4 regions of the Sphingomonas sp. LH128 genome follow, and region 1 is predicted to be linked to each of the others. Evidence: riboswitches for the same ligand, from Rfam matches in the RefSeq annotation. Region 1 holds a riboswitch; each other region holds the start of a gene.
The links. Region 1 has a riboswitch for cobalamin ahead of LH128_RS22125 (TonB-dependent receptor). Riboswitches for the same ligand answer to the same signal wherever they lie in the genome.

Region 1 (3,876 bases):
GGCCTCCCCGCCACGGTCAGAACCGCTGCTCGAAGGTGACCGCGACGCTGCGCGGCTCACCCAGGACCCACTGCGAGGTGGAGTAGCTGTTCTGGACGTAGATCCTGTCGAAGACGTTGCGCAAGTTGAGCGTCACGCTCGTCTTCTCGGCAAGGTCGTAGCGGGCCGAAGCATCGACCAGCGTATAGGCCGGGATGAGCCGGGTATTGGCGGCGTCGGAGTATCGCTTGCCGACATACCGCAGGCCCGCGTCCAGATGCAGCGGCTGCACCGGCCGCCATGACAGCCACAGGTTGGCCGCCTTTTCCGCGACGCCGATGGGCATGTTGCCGTCCCGGCTGACCAGCGCGGTGCCGACCAGTTCGTCGAAGTCGTCGTACCGCGCGTTCAGGATCGTGCCGTTGGCGAGCACGCTGAAGTCCTTCGTCACCGCCAGTCCGAACGAGGCCTCGACGCCGTAGGAAGATTGCTGTCCGACCTGCACCGACACCGTGGGATCGTTGGCGGATCGGGTCAGGATCTTCTTCTTGACGATGCGATAGCCTGACAGCGTGAACTCGCCGCGTCCGTCCAGGAAAGTCGCTTTGACCCCGGCCTCCCACTGGCGCCCGGTGGAAACGTCAAAGCTGGTCTGCGCCAGTGTCGCCGTGAGGAACGCCGTCACCGGGTCCGCCGCCGCCGAATACTGCGCATAGAGCGAGATCGTGTCGCTGGGGTTGTAGACCAGCCCCGTGCGCCAGCTGGTGCTCGGGTAGCGGGCGGTGTAGTCCGCCGCCGGATCGAGGGCATCGTGCCGCTCGGTCTTCGGGCGATCGTAGCGCAGCCCCGTCACCAGCGAGAGCCGGTCGGACAGCGAGAGCCGGCTTTCGCCGAACAGCGCCCATTGCTGCACATCGGTCTTGTACTTGTAGCGGGTGCCGAATGTGCCGTCGAGGAACGTGCCCGGCGTATAGTCGTAAGGATCGACGAGGTCGAAGCGGCTGTTGGGCGAACTGTCGGTGCGCAGCAGCGAGCCGGTGTTGTACTCGCCGCCCAGGCTCAGGCGGTGGTCCATGCCCAGCAGCGTATGATCGAACACCGCGTTGAAGCGGTCGCCCCACTGCTTCGTCTTGTAGACAATCTCCAGATAGCTCGAGCGGCGGATCTGGTCGCCGGACCAGGCATAGCCCTCGGCATTGCGCCAGTGCTTGAAGCCGGTGAGGTAGTAGGCGACGTTGGTGATCGTCACCCCCTCGGCCGGTGTCCATTCGGCCTTGGCCTGGGTCCAGGCATCGTCGAAACGCAGCGAGCGGTCGGCGATGTTGTAGTTCTTCTTGCGGATGTCCCGCACCAGCTTGCCGTCTCGCAGCGGAGTGCCGTACCAGATCGTCGGGTCGAGGTCGGCGCGGTCGTGCGTCAGCGTCAGCACGAGGTCGTCGCGCGCCTGCCAGCGCAGCGCCGCCGAAAGCGCAAGACTGCGCGATTGCCCGCGCTCCATCCACCCGTCCGAACGGTTGTAGCTGAGATCGACGCGGTACGAGAGCCTGTCTCCGATCGGCCCGCCGATCCCGCCCGCCGCCGCATAAGTATCGAATGAACCGCCGCTGAGACGGACCTCGCCTTCGAACTGCTCGGTATTGGGCTTCTTGCGCACGACGTTGATCGCGCCGCCGATGCCGCCCTCTCCATAGAGGACCGACGCCGCACCGCGCAGGACCTCGATCCGCTCGGCCATCCACGGGTCGGCGGGGAAGGTCTGCGTGGTCGTCGTGTAGACGCGCATCCCGTCGTAGAGCTGCATCACCGAGGTGTAGCCGGTGAACCCGCGCGAACTCAGCGAGTAACCGAAGGCCGAGCTGTTGTTGATGAGCCCCGGTGCGCGCGCGGCTGCGGCAACCACGGTGCGGTCGCCCAGGCTGCGGATCATCTCCCTGGTGATGACGTCGACGCTGGCCGGCGTCTGCATCGGCGTGAGGCCGAGGCGGCTGGAGGCGTCGGCCTGCTGGCCGAGTTGCAGGACACCCGCCTTGCGCGCGGTGACGACGATGTTGCCCGCATCCGTGTTATTGGCATTCTCCGGCGCCGTCTCGGCGGCTTCCTGCGCCTCAGCCGAAGTCGCGGACATGCCAAGCATGCAGAATGACGCGCCCGAAGCAATCAGGCCGGAAAGAAGCGATCTCGTATTCATGTTGTAACCCCCGTTGCGTTTCCCAGTCGAACGGACAGGTTCCCGCGAGAGGGGTGTCCCCCCGCACGGGTGCAGCGGCGGAATCCGGGCGCGAACGAGCGACCGGCGAAACCCACCGTTGCGGCCTGGCCGCAAGTTCGTCGCTCAGACGGAGTACACCGTGCCGCGGCCATCCCCTGGACCAAGGCAAGAGCGACCGGACGCTGGCAGGTCTCCTGGCTTACGGGTCGTCACGCGATGCACGGCCTTCCCAGGCCTCGCAGGAGTTAGCGTCCGGCCCAGTGGCTGCGGCAGGGCACATTGGCCTGCCGCGATATGCATCGCGCTCACCGCTTACAGTTGCAGGGACAGCCTCGGCTTCGAGGGGTAGCCCCTCTCACCGCGTTCCCTTTTAAGCCCCTTTCGGAAGGCACCAACGCGATCGTGTCCCCCTTTTCGGAGGGACGGGCGGGGGATTATTCGCTGCGCGCACGATTTGCAAGCCGTTCGCGTGGGGCCTTCCGAAAGCCCGTCCTGCGAGTTTTCGGTTGCAACCTTGCTTTTCATTTTGGGCAACCCGTGCAATTTGCGGTGCCGATGACTGATCCACGACTCACCCTGATGGAAGCCATAGCCACGCGAAAGTTCGTGACGGCGCGTTACAACGGCAACACGATCACGCTTGCCCCGCACATGCTGTTCGAAAGGCACGGCGATCTTGTCGTCAGTGCCATGAACCCCGCGAAGGCACGCCGCAGCGACGAGGAGCCGGGTCTCGGCCAGTTCAAGCTGGCGGGCCTCTCGTCGATGGAACTGCTGAACGAGCACTTCGAGCCTCTGCCCTCCTACGACGGTACGCCCCCGCGCAGCGACGATTCCCTGATCCTTTCGGTCTGATCGCCCGATATCGCCAAGGTGATCGGCGGGTAGCTTCTAAAGTGTGCCCCATGTCTTCATGATCCCCTCCGAACGCCGCGCGATGACGCGGCACGGGATGAGGGAGAAGACATGCAGGCGCAGGACATCGTCGCAGCGGCAAGCGAACGGACCGGATTGAGCGACTTCGGCGATCCCGCGATCCTCGAAGGGCTTGGCGTGTTGCTGAAGTCCTACGAGGACGAAGCCAGATTCACCGAAGCGGGCATGGCGCGATCGGTCGATGCACTGGTGGCCGCGATGGCGAACCGGATGCGCGTGGAGGACTGGCTGGCGCGCCACCCCGAACTTCTGGAGCGCCCGGTCGAGAAGCCGCTGTTTGTCTTCGGCCTTCCGCGTACCGGCACCACGCTGGCGATCAACCTGCTGGAAGCCGACCCGGCGCGCCGCGCGTTCCTGCGCTGGGAAGCGTTCGATTCGGTGCCGCCGCCGCTGGTGCAGGAACTTCACGCCGGTCCCCGTCACGATGCCTGCCAGACGCGAACGCTGCAGGGGCTGAAGTACGCGCCGCAGATCGCCGCGATCCATTACGAGGAGGCCGACAGCCCGACCGAGTGCCAGTTCGCCATGGCGCCGTCGTTCTGCGCGCAGCTCTACGATTCCCAGGCGGACATTCCGGGCTACCACCGCTGGTTCCTGGACGAGGCCGACTACGCGCCCGCCTTCCGCTACGAAAAGCGGCTGCTGCAGCTGCTTCAGGCCAATGCCCCGGGGCGCTGGACGCTCAAGAACCCCTGGCACCCGTTGTTCCTCGATGCCCTGACGGCCGAGTTTCCTGACGCGCAACTGGTCAT
Region 2 (3,876 bases), on a different contig from region 1:
CGTCCGACAGCGATTCAATGGCATCGCGCAGCATCACGCGGGCGGCGGTGGCATCGCCATGAGCGGCGGCGAGCTGCGCATTGACCGTGTTGAGCCGCTCCAGCGCCACCTCCAGCGCGCCGGTGCGGTCGCGCACCATGGCGTCGAGCGAGATCGCCGTCTCGAACATCGAGAACGCCCCGCCCTGCATGTCGGTGGAGCGCTCCACGCGGTCCATCAGCGCGGCGTTGATCTTCTCCAGCTGCGCGATGCGGGCGCGCAGGCGGGCGGTTTCGGTGTCGCGGGTTTCGGGGTCAGTCAGGGCCATGATCGTCTCCCGACCTCACACCCCCTTCGCCATTGCGAGCGCAGCGAAGCAATCCAGGGCGGTTTGCGCGGCTCTGGATTGCCGCGCTACGCTCGCAATGACGAAGGTTGGGGTACATGGTTGTGCTTACGCCGGGACCGAACCTAGCACACCCGCCAGCGCGGCTTCGATGGCCGCGCGGTCCAGCCCCTTCTGGCCGATCACCACCAACTGCGTGCGGCGGGGCTCTTCGGCCTTCCAGGCGCGGTCGAAGAAGTGCTGGATGCGCGGGCCGACGCCCTGCAGGACGAGGCGGCTGGGCTTGCCCGCCAGCGCGACCATGCCCTTCACGCGCAGCACGTCGTGCGCGGCGATCTGTTCCTTCAGGCCTACCAGCAGCGCGTCGATATCGGCCACTTCGCCGCCGTTCAGGATGAAGGTGTCGAAGTCGTCATGGTCGTGATCGTCGTCGAGGCCGTCGATATGCGACTTGCGGCTGTCGAGGTCGTCCTCGGCCGCCGCGACGATGCCGAGCAGCGCGGCGATGTCGACCGCGCCGTGGTCCGCGCGCACGATCTTGACGCCGGGGCGCGTCTCGGCGGCGACGGTCTTCTCGACTTCGGCCAGCACGGCCGCATCGACGAGGTCGGTCTTGTTGAGCACCACCATGTCGGCGCAGCCCAACTGTTCCTCGAACAGTTCCTCGAGCGGGCTGTCGTGGTCGAGGTTGGGATCGGCGGCGCGGGCGGCGGCAAGTGCCTCTTCGTCCGTAGCGAAGCGACCGGCGGCGACGGCATCGGCGTCGATCAGGGCGATCACGCCGTCCACTGTCGCGCGGGTGCGGATGTCCGGCCACTGGAAGGCCTTGACCAGTGGCTTGGGCAGCGCGAGGCCCGACGTCTCGATGATGATGTGGTCGGGCGGGGTCTCGCGGTCGAGCAGCTTCTGCATCGTCGGCAGGAAGTCGTCGGCCACGGTGCAGCAGATACAGCCGTTGGCGAGTTCAAGGATATCGTCCTCGGGGCAGGCCTCGTCATTGCAGCCCTTGACCAGTTCGCTGTCGACGCCGACGTCGCCGAACTCGTTGATGACGAGGGCGAGGCGGCGGCCCTTGGCGTTCTGCAAAAGGTGGCGGATCAGCGTGGTCTTGCCCGCGCCGAGGAAGCCGGTGATGACGGTGGTGGGTACTTTGCTCAAGGGTCTCACTCCCGCGCCGGCGACTTCTCGCGGCGGGGCGTACCGGCGCTTTCGCGCCGGCGCGGGGCAGGGGCGACGGACAGGCGCGAAGACGCCCGGCGACCTGCTCCGCCGCGGCCCCGGGCCGCATGCGTGTCGTCGCTCAGACGGTGAACCGTGCCGCGGCCATCCCCTGGACCAAGGCAAGAGCGACCAGACGCCGGCAGGTCTCCTGGCTCGCGGGTCACAGCTTGATGCACGGCCTTCCCGAAGCCTCGCATGTCGCAGCGTCCGGCCTCAGTGGCTGCCCGTCCCGCTGGGGACAGGCGATGTGCATCGCGCTCGCCGCTTACAGTTGCAGGGACAGCTGCGGATTCGAACGGCGAACCGTTCCCACCGCCTTCCCTTTTAAGCCCCTTGCGGGGCACCGGCGCGATCTTGTTCCCGGCGGATACCGGGAGGCAGGGGTGGGCGCAAGTGTTGGTTTCAGCGTGCCGGAAGGATGCGGGCGCGGCATTCTCCGAAACCGATGGAAACGAAGCCGTCAGCGGCGGCGGTGGCGGTGATGGAGATTTCGTCGCCGTCCTCCAGGAACGTGCGGGTCTCGCCACTGGCCAAGGTGAGGGGCGACTTGCCGCCCTGCGACAATTCCATGAGGCTGCCGAAACCCTCTCGCTCGGGAGCGGAAATCGTGCCGGTGCCGAGCAGGTCGCCGGGCGTCAGGTTGCAGCCGTTGGATGCATGGTGCGCGACCATCTGGTTCACCGTCCAGTACATGTTGGTCGCCGGGCCGTGGCTGAGGCGATGGGGCGGAAGCCCGGCCTTGCGCATGGCCTGCGTGGTCAGGTGGACCTGCAGCATGACGCCCAGCGCGCCGTGGGCCTGATCATCCGCGTCAGACAGATAGGGCAGGGGCTGCGGGTCGCCTTCCGGTCGGGGCGGCTGGGCCGCGCGGAAGGGCGCGAGGGCTTCGGGCGTGACGACCCATGGCGAAATCGTCGAGTGGAAGTTCTTCGACAGGAACGGGCCGAGCGGCTGGTATTCCCACCCCTGCACATCGCGCGCGGACCAGTCGTTGAGCAGGCAAAAACCGGCGATATGCTGCGCAGCATCGGTGATCGGCACGGGCTCGCCGAGGTCGTTGCCGCTGCCGATCCAGACGCCCATCTCCAGTTCGTAGTCGAGCCTTGCAGTCGGCGCGAAGATCGGCGCATCGGCCTCGGGCGGCTTGCGCTGGCCGGTGGGTCGCACGACCGGTACGCCCGAGGGACGGATCGAGGACGCGCGGCCGTGATAGCCGATCGGCACGTGCTTGTAGTTGGGCAGCAGCGGGTTGTCCGGGCGGAACTGGCGGCCGATGTTGTTGGCGTGATGGATACCGACATAGAAGTCGGTGTAGTCGCCGATGCGCGTGGGCAGGTGCAGCATGCAGGCTTCGACCGGGTGCAGCATGGGCTCGATGACCGGCCGCCTGGCTTCGTCGCAGAGCAGGTCGGAGAGGGCATGGCGCAGGGCGCGGCGGTCTTGCGCGGGAATGGCCAGCAGGCGGGCCATGCTGGCGTCGCTGCAGATTTCTGTGAGGTTCAGCGGGATGAGTCGTGCCGCCGCCAGCGCGCCGAGGTCGAGGATCCGGTCGCCGATTGCCACGCCGATCCGAGTTCCCGGCGTTTCAGCCATCGAGAACACACCGAAGGCCAGGTTCTGGACCGGGAAATCGCGGTGGCCGTCGGCGCTTTCGACCCAGCTTTTGCGCGCAGGGTCATGGGTTTCGTCGATGGTCCACCAGTTCACAGGTCGCTCTCCATATTCTCTCGTCGTCCCGGACTTGATCCGGGACCGCTGGCCTTGAACAGTCCACCTTTCGATGAGCGCAGACCAGCAAGGTCGCATCTAAAGACCGCCAGCGGTCCCGGATCAAGTCCGGGACGACGATCTTCGTCAACCCATCGGCGGCTGGGGCACGTCCAGGCGCGCGATCAGGCCGCCTTCGGGCGCGGCGGCGAAGGAGAGCTGGCCGTCGAAGCGCGCCATCAGCCGGTGCGCGGTCGGGATGCCGAGGCCGAAGCCCTTGGTGTCCCGCGCCCGCGCCGCGTCGAGGCGGAAGAACGGGTCGAGGATCGCCTCGAAATAGGCGGAAGGGATGCCCGGCCCGGAATCGGCGATCTCGATGCGCCAGTGCCCTTCGTGGCGGATCACCGCGACCTGAGCCTCGCCGCCGAACTGGATGGCGTTCTCCACCAGCGCCGCCAGCGCCAGTTCCACCGGCTCGCGGAAGGTCCGGGCGAGGGTGGGGACGGAGGCGTCGAAGCGGGCGCGCGTCCCGTAAGGATGCAGCACGTGCGCAACCACTTCGGTGAGGTCCAGCGTCTCGGGCTCGGCGTCGAGATGCTGCGCGCGCAGGAAGCGCTGCAGCG
Region 3 (3,876 bases), on a different contig from region 1:
AGCCGGAATGATACTTGCGTCCGGCCGCTCGACCGTCATGGTCGGGCGGTTGGATCTCGTTTGCGTGCTTACCGGCGACAACCAGTGAGCATGGAGAATGTGGCATTGCGAGACGCTGGCGTCAGTGGCCATCCTTGCCCAGACGCGCATCTTCTTCGCGCCAGTCGCAAATGACCTGAGGAGCGCCCAGCAGGCGCTCAACCTGCGATACCGAATAGGTCGGCACCGATACGATCTGCCCCTTACGGATACTCACGGATCCACTGGGGGTAAGACGACCGTCCTTGGTCCAGCGCACGCGTTCCTTGTTGGTGAGCGGCAGCACCGCAAGAAGTTCCTTAGGCGTAAGCGGTCGTTTGGCCAGTTCGACCAGACGGCCCATCAGATCAGCCAGATCGACTGAATCGGGTCCGCAGTCAGGCGCCAAGATGACGAACGCCTCGTTCAGCGCACGCCACTCGATCCGCGCACGCGGCCAGAACGCGGCACGTACGAAACGCTTCGCCTGCCCCCTTCGCAAACCCAAGGCAACATGATCCTCAAAACATCGCCCGAAGGACAGTCGCCATCCATCGCCGTCCACGCGCCAGCGCAGTTCTGCAGATATGCGGGCGAGACGAGAGTGTGCAGGCGCGTACCCACAGTAACCGCCATGGGGGGACAGTTGCATTGCGGCAGACATGGCAGTCGAACGAACCCTTGACGGAGAAGACCCGCACGTCGTTGAGCGGCGGCCTGATGCCCGGTCACCTGCACGGCGTCCCCGGTCACGTCTGCTCCATGGACTTGAGGATCACCGCTGTGACGGCGAACCTGCTTGAGCATTTCCAGATCTTGCCAATCAGCAATGCCGCAGCGGCGACCGCGATGTTCAGATCAAGAAACCATCATAGTTTTGCAGGTTCTCGAGGAGCTTTCCAGCCTTTCCTCACGTGTACCGCTCCTCGGCCAAGTACGAGCGCGGACTGCGTCGCTGACGGAATAGCCTCACATCGAAACCATCATATAAAGATATCTTTATATGATGGTTGACAGTTGGCTGGCGATGGTGTTGAGAGAGCGTGTCGAGGTTCCCCGCTTCAGGCATGACGGCGGGGCTAAGACGGGAAGCCGGTGGTGCCCTTCGGGGCAGAGTCCGGCGCTGCCCCCGCAACTGTAAGTGGCGAGTGGCGGTTCCATTTCGTGTCACTGAGCCTTGCACAAGGCTCGGGAAGGCCGGAACCGCCGCAATGACCCGCAAGCCAGGAGACCTGCCTTCGGCGCCATAACGTTCCTCGGACGGGGGTTCCTCCGGTGGATCGCGCTTGAAGCGTGGCCCGCAGTCTATCCGCCGTGTGGGCCGCTCCTACTTTGCGCGTTCTTCCTTCGATCCTTCCGCCCGGCCAAAGCAGGTGATCGGTCGATGTTTGCAATCCTGTCCCGCCCCTTCGCAAATCGACGAATGCGCCCGCGCGCCGTGTCATCGGGCTGAGCCCCGCCTGACGCGGCGCGCCGCAAATCCAGACCCATTCCCGAACCACAACGACGGACGGCGTTCGCGCCGGACCGCAGGACACCGTGCATGCCCGCAACACACGCCAACCCGACATTCCCACGCCCTCGCCTCACCCGTATCGCTTCCGGCGCGCCGCTGGCGCCCACGATCAGGCGATCTTCAGGACAACCGGCCATGACAGACGACGATCTCACATTCTCCATCAGCAGCATTCGCTTCGACGAGAATTATCGCCCCTCCGACAACACGCGGATCACGACGAACTTCGCCAATCTGGCCAGAGGCGAGCACCGCCAGGAAAACCTGCAGGCTGCCCTCAGGATGATCGACAACCGCTGCAACGATCTGGCGGATTGGGACAATCCCGAGGGTGACCGCTACCGGGTCGAGCTCGATATCGTCTCGGTCGAGATGCATGTTGCTGCGGGCGATGGCGGCGATGCCTTCCCGATGATCGAGATCCTGAAGCCGAGCATCATCGACCGAAAGACCGATACGTGCATCGCCGGGATCGCCGGGAACAATTTCTCGTCCTACGTGCGCGATTACGACTTCAGCGTGCTGCTGGCCGAGCATAACAAGGGACGGTCTACGTTCGCGACGCCGGAGGGCTTCGGCGATCTGCACGGCAACCTGTTCCGGCACTTCCTGGCCTCGCCTACATACCGGGACAATTTCGCGAAGCCTCCGGTCATCTGCCTGAGTGTCTCGAGCAGCCAGACCTACCATCGCACGGAAAACCGCCACCCGATCCTGGGGATCGAGTACCGGCAGAGCGCGTTCTCCTCCACCGACGAATACTTCGCGAAGATGGGCCTGCAGGCGCGCTACTTCATGCCTCGGGGCAGTGTCGCGCCGATGGCGTTCTATTTCACCGGCGATCTGGCAAGCGATTACACCAGCCTCGAACTGATCGGCACGATCAGCACGATGGAATCGTTCCAGAGGATCTACCGGCCCGAAATCTACAACGCCAATTCGGCTGCGGGGAAATGCTTCCGGCCCAGCCTGAACCATCAGGACTTCTCGTCCACCCGGATCGTCTACGACCGCGAAGAGCGCAGCCGCCTCGCCATCGAGCAGGGCCGGTTTGCGCAAGAGCACTTCATCCGGCCGTACCAGGCCGATCTGGACCGCTGGTCCGCCGGCTACGCCGCCAGCCACATCCTTTGACAAGACAGCACACAAGGTCATCCAACATGAAAACACTGTTGCCCACTTTGACCGCTGGCAGTCTGCCCAAGCCCTCTTGGCTGGCCGAGCCCGAGAAACTCTGGTCGCCCTGGAAGCTGGAAGGCGAGGAACTGGTCGCCGGCAAGCACGATGCGCTGCGCCTGGCCGTGGACGATCAGCGGCAGGCCGGGATCGACATCGTCGGCGATGGCGAACAGACCCGCCAGCACTTCGTTACGACATTCATCGAGCACCTGAGCGGCGTCGATTTCGAGAAGCGTGAGACGGTCAGGATCCGCAATCGCTACGATGCGAGCGTGCCTACGGTCGTCGGCGCGGTCGCCCGCCCGCAGCCGGTCTTCGTCGATGATGCCCGGTATCTGCGCACGCAGACCGATCAGCCCATCAAATGGACGCTGCCCGGCCCGATGACGATGATCGATACGCTCTACGATGCCCATTACCGCAGCCGGGAAAAGCTGGCCTGGGAATTCGCCACGATCCTCAACCAGGAGGCCAGGGAACTGGAGGCGGCAGGCATCGACATTATCCAGTTCGACGAGCCCGCGTTCAACGTCTTCTTCGAAGAGGCCAACGACTGGGGGATCGCCACGCTGGAGAGGGCTGCCGAAGGGCTGAAATGCGAAACGGCGGTCCACATCTGCTACGGGTACGGCATCAAGGCGAACACCGACTGGAAGAAGACCCTGGGGGCGGAATGGCGGCAGTACGAACAGACCTTCCCGAATCTCCAAAAGTCGAAGATCGATATCGTATCGCTAGAATGCCATCACTCGCGGGTTCCGTTGGACCTCATCGAACTGATCCGCGGGAAGAAGGTCATGGTCGGGGCCATCGATGTGGCCAGCGACACCATCGAAACGCCCGAAGAGGTGGCCGATACCCTGCGCAGGGCCCTGCAGTTCGTGGAAGCTGACAAGCTCTACCCGTCCACCAACTGCGGCATGGCCCCGCTGCCCCGCGCCGTGGCTCGAGGCAAACTGAACGCGCTTGGCGCTGGCGCGCGGATCGTCAGAGAGGAACTCGCCGGCTGAACGAGCCGCAGGGCTCGTCCGGGAACCGGACGGGCTCTGACAAGGCTCCTTGGCGTTGGACCCACTACGAATTCGCAACATTCGCGGGTTTGCACGGAAGGCCTTCGCAACCTTCCCGCTTTCAGGGGTTTGTCCCGCGCCCGGCGCGTGGTT
Region 4 (3,876 bases), on a different contig from region 1:
CGATCTTGACGCCCATTTCCGAGATCGCGGCCATGATGTCCTCAATCTGATCGGTGGTCATCTGGTCCTGCGGCAGCGCGGCATTCAACTCCTTGACCGTGATGACGCCCTGGCTTTTGGCGCGCGCGATGAACCGCTGGACCGAACCCTTGTCCAGGTCGAGAAGAGGAGAGTCGTTGTCGCCGCTGCGATCGTCGTTAGTCATGCAATCCGTTGTCGTTATTGGCCTTTTCATGACGATGGTGACGCCAGGACAAGGCTAGGTTCTCAGATCATCAGCCTGATGATGCCGGTGAAGGGCGGCCTACAGGCAGGGATGAACCACTTCAGGTCTAAGGTTCAAGCAATGCGGCCGGACATCGGTTCCAGGAGGAAGCTGGTCCGCCCGCATGCTGCACGTTCGAATCAAGGAAACACGTCCCTCGTCCCGCAGTCGGCCTGTCGAAGGCAGCTTTGATCAAGGCCTTCGACATAAGCCGCTCGATGTCCGTCGCCGATCGCGATGCGATCGAGGAAAGCCCGAGATGAGGCCATGACCTCCTGCGGCAGCCATGGCCAGATCAGTCAGCGCTGGACCAGATTCACGGCCGACGCCTTGCCCCGGCGATCGATCTCGATTTCGAATTCGAGTTGATCGCCTTCCGAAAGGCCATGCAGACCGGAGCGCTCGACGGCGCTGATATGCACGAACGCATCGGGCTGGCCGTCATCGCGGACGATGAAGCCGAAGCCCTTCATGCTATTGAAGAACTTGACGGTGCCGGTGGCCTTCTCGCCAGTGGACTGATTCTGAACAGGTGCGGCACTTCGCTCGCGACGTTCGGCAACGATGACCTCTCCCACGATGGTCAGTTCGGAAGCGGAAATCTTGCCGCCTCGCTCGACCAGCTGGAATTCCAGCTGCTGACCTTCCGCCAGCGTTTCGAGGCCGGCGGACTGCACGGCGCTGATGTGCACGAATGCATCGTCGCCGCCGCCTTCAAGCTGGATGAAGCCGAAACCCTTGTCGGGGTTGAAGAACTTGACCGTCCCACGGCCCTGACCGACAACCTGGCCCGGGCCGCCGCGCGAACCGCCACCGCCACCGCCAAAACCGCCGCCTCGCGATCCGCCGAAGCCGCCACGCTGGCCGCCACCGAAGCGGTCACCACCGCCAAAGCGATCGTTGCCGCCGCCCCAACGATCATCGCCGCCGCCGAACCGGTCGCGACCTTGGCCGCGATTTCCCCTGTCGAATGTCATCTTTTAAGTACCTTAAGCTAAGTCCGAGAAACCTATCCTCGCGAGTGAACGTAGCACGCAAGGCCGCAGAACCCGTTTCAGGGTGCAGGATGAAAGGCGATAGCAGCGCAACGACGTCTTGGCGACCAGAGTTCTGCGATCGGCTGCGATGCATGGCACGGAGGCGACTTTAGCACAGCGATGACCGAAATTTCACGCAATTCGACAATCGATCCGGCCGTCGCCGACCCTTGCCAGGCGCTCGGAAGCAAATTTTGCTCCCCGGAGCGGCCCGTCAGCCCTGGCATCGCTAGTCGGGAGTTCAGGATACAGGCCGTACCTGGACGCCATACAGACAGGCTTGTGCCGTGAAACCGTTTGAGATAGCGCGCCATATCTGCCCTTCATTGGTGCAGACAAGATCGCGCTGGTGCCTCGAAAGAGGCTTAAAAGGGAACACGGTGAGAAGGCATGCCCTTCGAATCCGAGGCTGTCCCTGCAACTGTAAGCGGTGAGCGCGATGCATATGTGCGGTGGGACAAAGGTTCCTGCCGCCAGTCACTGGGCCGGACGCTGCAACATGCGAGGCCTGGGAAGGCCTTGCATCGTCGCATTGACCCGTGAGCCAGGAGACCTGCCTGCGTCTGGTCGCTCATGCCGTGGTCCAGGGGGTGGCCAAGGCCCGGAATCATTCCGTTCGAGCGACGAACCAGCGGTGGAGGCCGCATCGGTTCGCGCAGACGGTCGCCCGCGGCGTCCGACCGCCGGCGCGCGTCGACCGTCTTGATGGCGGCAAGCCTCCCACCCAGTCGCAGGCGTCGGGGGGAATGATGATGAATTTGATGAAAAGCGCTGCGCTGGTGCGCATCGTGGCAGGTACCGCAATGGCGCTGGCGACGATGCCCGCCTGCGCCGAAGAGGCACCCGCCGGCGGCGCGGATGGCGGTTCCGGCGAAATCGTGGTGTTCGGACGCGGCGAGGCCAAGATCGGCACCGCCCATGCCGCCAGCGAGGGCAGCGTCGGCGGTTCCGACCTGCTGGTCCGTCCGCTTCTGCGGGTCGCCGAACTGCTTGAGGCGGTGCCCGGCATGGTAGCGGCGCAGCATTCGGGCAGCGGCAAGGCCAACCAGTACTTCCTGCGCGGCTTCAACCTCGATCACGGCACCGACTTCACGACTTATATAGATGGCGTGCAGATGAACCTGCGCAGCCACGGGCATGGCCAAGGCTATCTCGATCTCAACGGCCTGATCCCCGAGATCGTCGCCCGCGAAGATTTCCGCAAGGGGCCGTACCGCGCAGATGGCGGCGACTTCGCACTGGCCGGCGCGGCCTACATGACGACCATCGATGGGTTCGACCGCCCGTGGATCTCGGTAGAGGGGGGATCGTACAAGTCGGGGCGGCTGGCCGCCGGTGGCACCATCAAGGATGTGGCGGGTGGCAGTCTCACGCTGGTGGGGCAGGCCAAGCGCTATGATGGTCCCTGGCAGGAGGCCGAGCATCTGCGGCATTACTCCGGCTTTGCGAAGTACATCGCGTCCGCTGGCGAAGGCACCGTCGAAGCATCGCTCCACGCCTACCACGCCACTTGGCGGCCGACCGAGCAGATCCCCGAGCGGATCATCGGCAGTGCGCTGTGCCCTGACGAATTCTGCTCCCCCGATCCTTCGGCGCGTGGCCGCACAACGCGCTTCGTCGGCAACGTCGCGGTGCGACAGCCGAACTGGAGCGCTAATGTCTATGCCCAGTACTACGACTGGAACATGTATTCGAACCCAACTTATGCCGATCCGGACGGCACCAGCGCGCAGATCGACCAGTTCGACAAGCGCTGGGTCGTGGGTATCACCGCGCGCAAGCAATGGGCTGTGGGCTCGACGCTGCAACTGAGCATGGGCACTGAAAACCGCTACGATCACATCGGCAACGTCGGGGTGAATCGCACCGAGACCCGCGCCTTTTTGTCCTCGCTGGGTCGATACCACGTCGAGGAACTGTCCGGCGCGCTCTTTGGCGAAGCGACCTGGAAGCCGGTGCCCGGCCTCAGGCTAACCGGAGGCCTGCGAGGCGATTACTACCACTACGCCGTTCGCGCGCGCGACGCCATGGCGACCGAACTGGGAACCGGCAGCGGACACGATTCGATCGTCTCACCCAAGGTATCGGCAGCCTATGAGATCGTCCCGCAGTTCGAAGTCTATGCCAACTGGGGCCGCGGCTTCCATTCCAACGACGTGCGCGGTGCGGTGAACGTGGAATCGCCCGTGCCCGTTCTGGTGCGCGGCACCGGCAAGGAACTGGGCGGGCGCCTGCAACTGGGCACCGTCTCACTGACCGCGACGTACTGGTGGCTCGACGTGGGCAGCGAACTGCGCTTCGTCGGCGATTCCAACGCGGTGGAGCCGACCGGCGCCAGCAAGCGTCATGGCTACGAGGTGGTCGGGTTCTGGCGCCCGCTGCCGTGGCTGGCGCTCGATGGCAGCTATGTCGCCAGCCACTCGCGCTACGACAACGGAGATCGCATTCCCAACGCGGTCGAGAACGCGGTCTCCGCCGGCGCGGCGATCGTGCTCGATCCGTGGGAGGCGAGCGTGCGCGTCCGGCATCTCGGCCCCTACCCGCTGATCGAGGACAACTCGCTGCGCGACAAAG

Region 2: it holds a riboswitch for cobalamin, as region 1 does, so the genes downstream of both, cobW (cobalamin biosynthesis protein CobW) here and LH128_RS22125 (TonB-dependent receptor) in region 1, are expected to answer to the same signal.
Region 3: it holds a riboswitch for cobalamin, as region 1 does, so the genes downstream of both, LH128_RS04385 (DUF1852 domain-containing protein) here and LH128_RS22125 (TonB-dependent receptor) in region 1, are expected to answer to the same signal.
Region 4: it holds a riboswitch for cobalamin, as region 1 does, so the genes downstream of both, LH128_RS29265 (TonB-dependent receptor) here and LH128_RS22125 (TonB-dependent receptor) in region 1, are expected to answer to the same signal.

What each region holds. Positions count from the first base shown of each region.
Region 1 is NZ_ALVC01000307.1:7,360-11,235, forward strand. Features, by position in the region: gene LH128_RS22120 (hypothetical protein) at 1-14, opposite strand, end outside; gene LH128_RS22125 (TonB-dependent receptor) at 17-2,104, opposite strand; cobalamin riboswitch at 2,356-2,597, opposite strand; gene LH128_RS22130 (hypothetical protein) at 2,744-3,043, shown strand; gene LH128_RS22135 (sulfotransferase family protein) at 3,155-3,876, shown strand, end outside.
Region 2 is NZ_ALVC01000176.1:24,591-28,466, reverse strand. Features, by position in the region: gene LH128_RS14990 (PAS-domain containing protein) at 1-307, opposite strand, end outside; gene cobW (cobalamin biosynthesis protein CobW) at 434-1,483, opposite strand; cobalamin riboswitch at 1,668-1,909, opposite strand; gene fahA (fumarylacetoacetase) at 1,949-3,253, opposite strand; gene LH128_RS14975 (sensor histidine kinase) at 3,401-3,876, opposite strand, start outside.
Region 3 is NZ_ALVC01000044.1:30,034-33,909, reverse strand. Features, by position in the region: gene LH128_RS04395 (DUF4198 domain-containing protein) at 1-11, shown strand, start outside; gene LH128_RS31255 (hypothetical protein) at 122-583, opposite strand; cobalamin riboswitch at 1,051-1,273, shown strand; gene LH128_RS04385 (DUF1852 domain-containing protein) at 1,670-2,668, shown strand; gene LH128_RS04380 (methionine synthase) at 2,695-3,723, shown strand.
Region 4 is NZ_ALVC01000502.1:894-4,769, forward strand. Features, by position in the region: partial or broken gene LH128_RS29255 (RNA polymerase sigma factor region1.1 domain-containing protein) at 1-205, opposite strand, end outside; gene LH128_RS29260 (cold-shock protein) at 565-1,242, opposite strand; cobalamin riboswitch at 1,633-1,877, shown strand; gene LH128_RS29265 (TonB-dependent receptor) at 2,049-3,876, shown strand, end outside.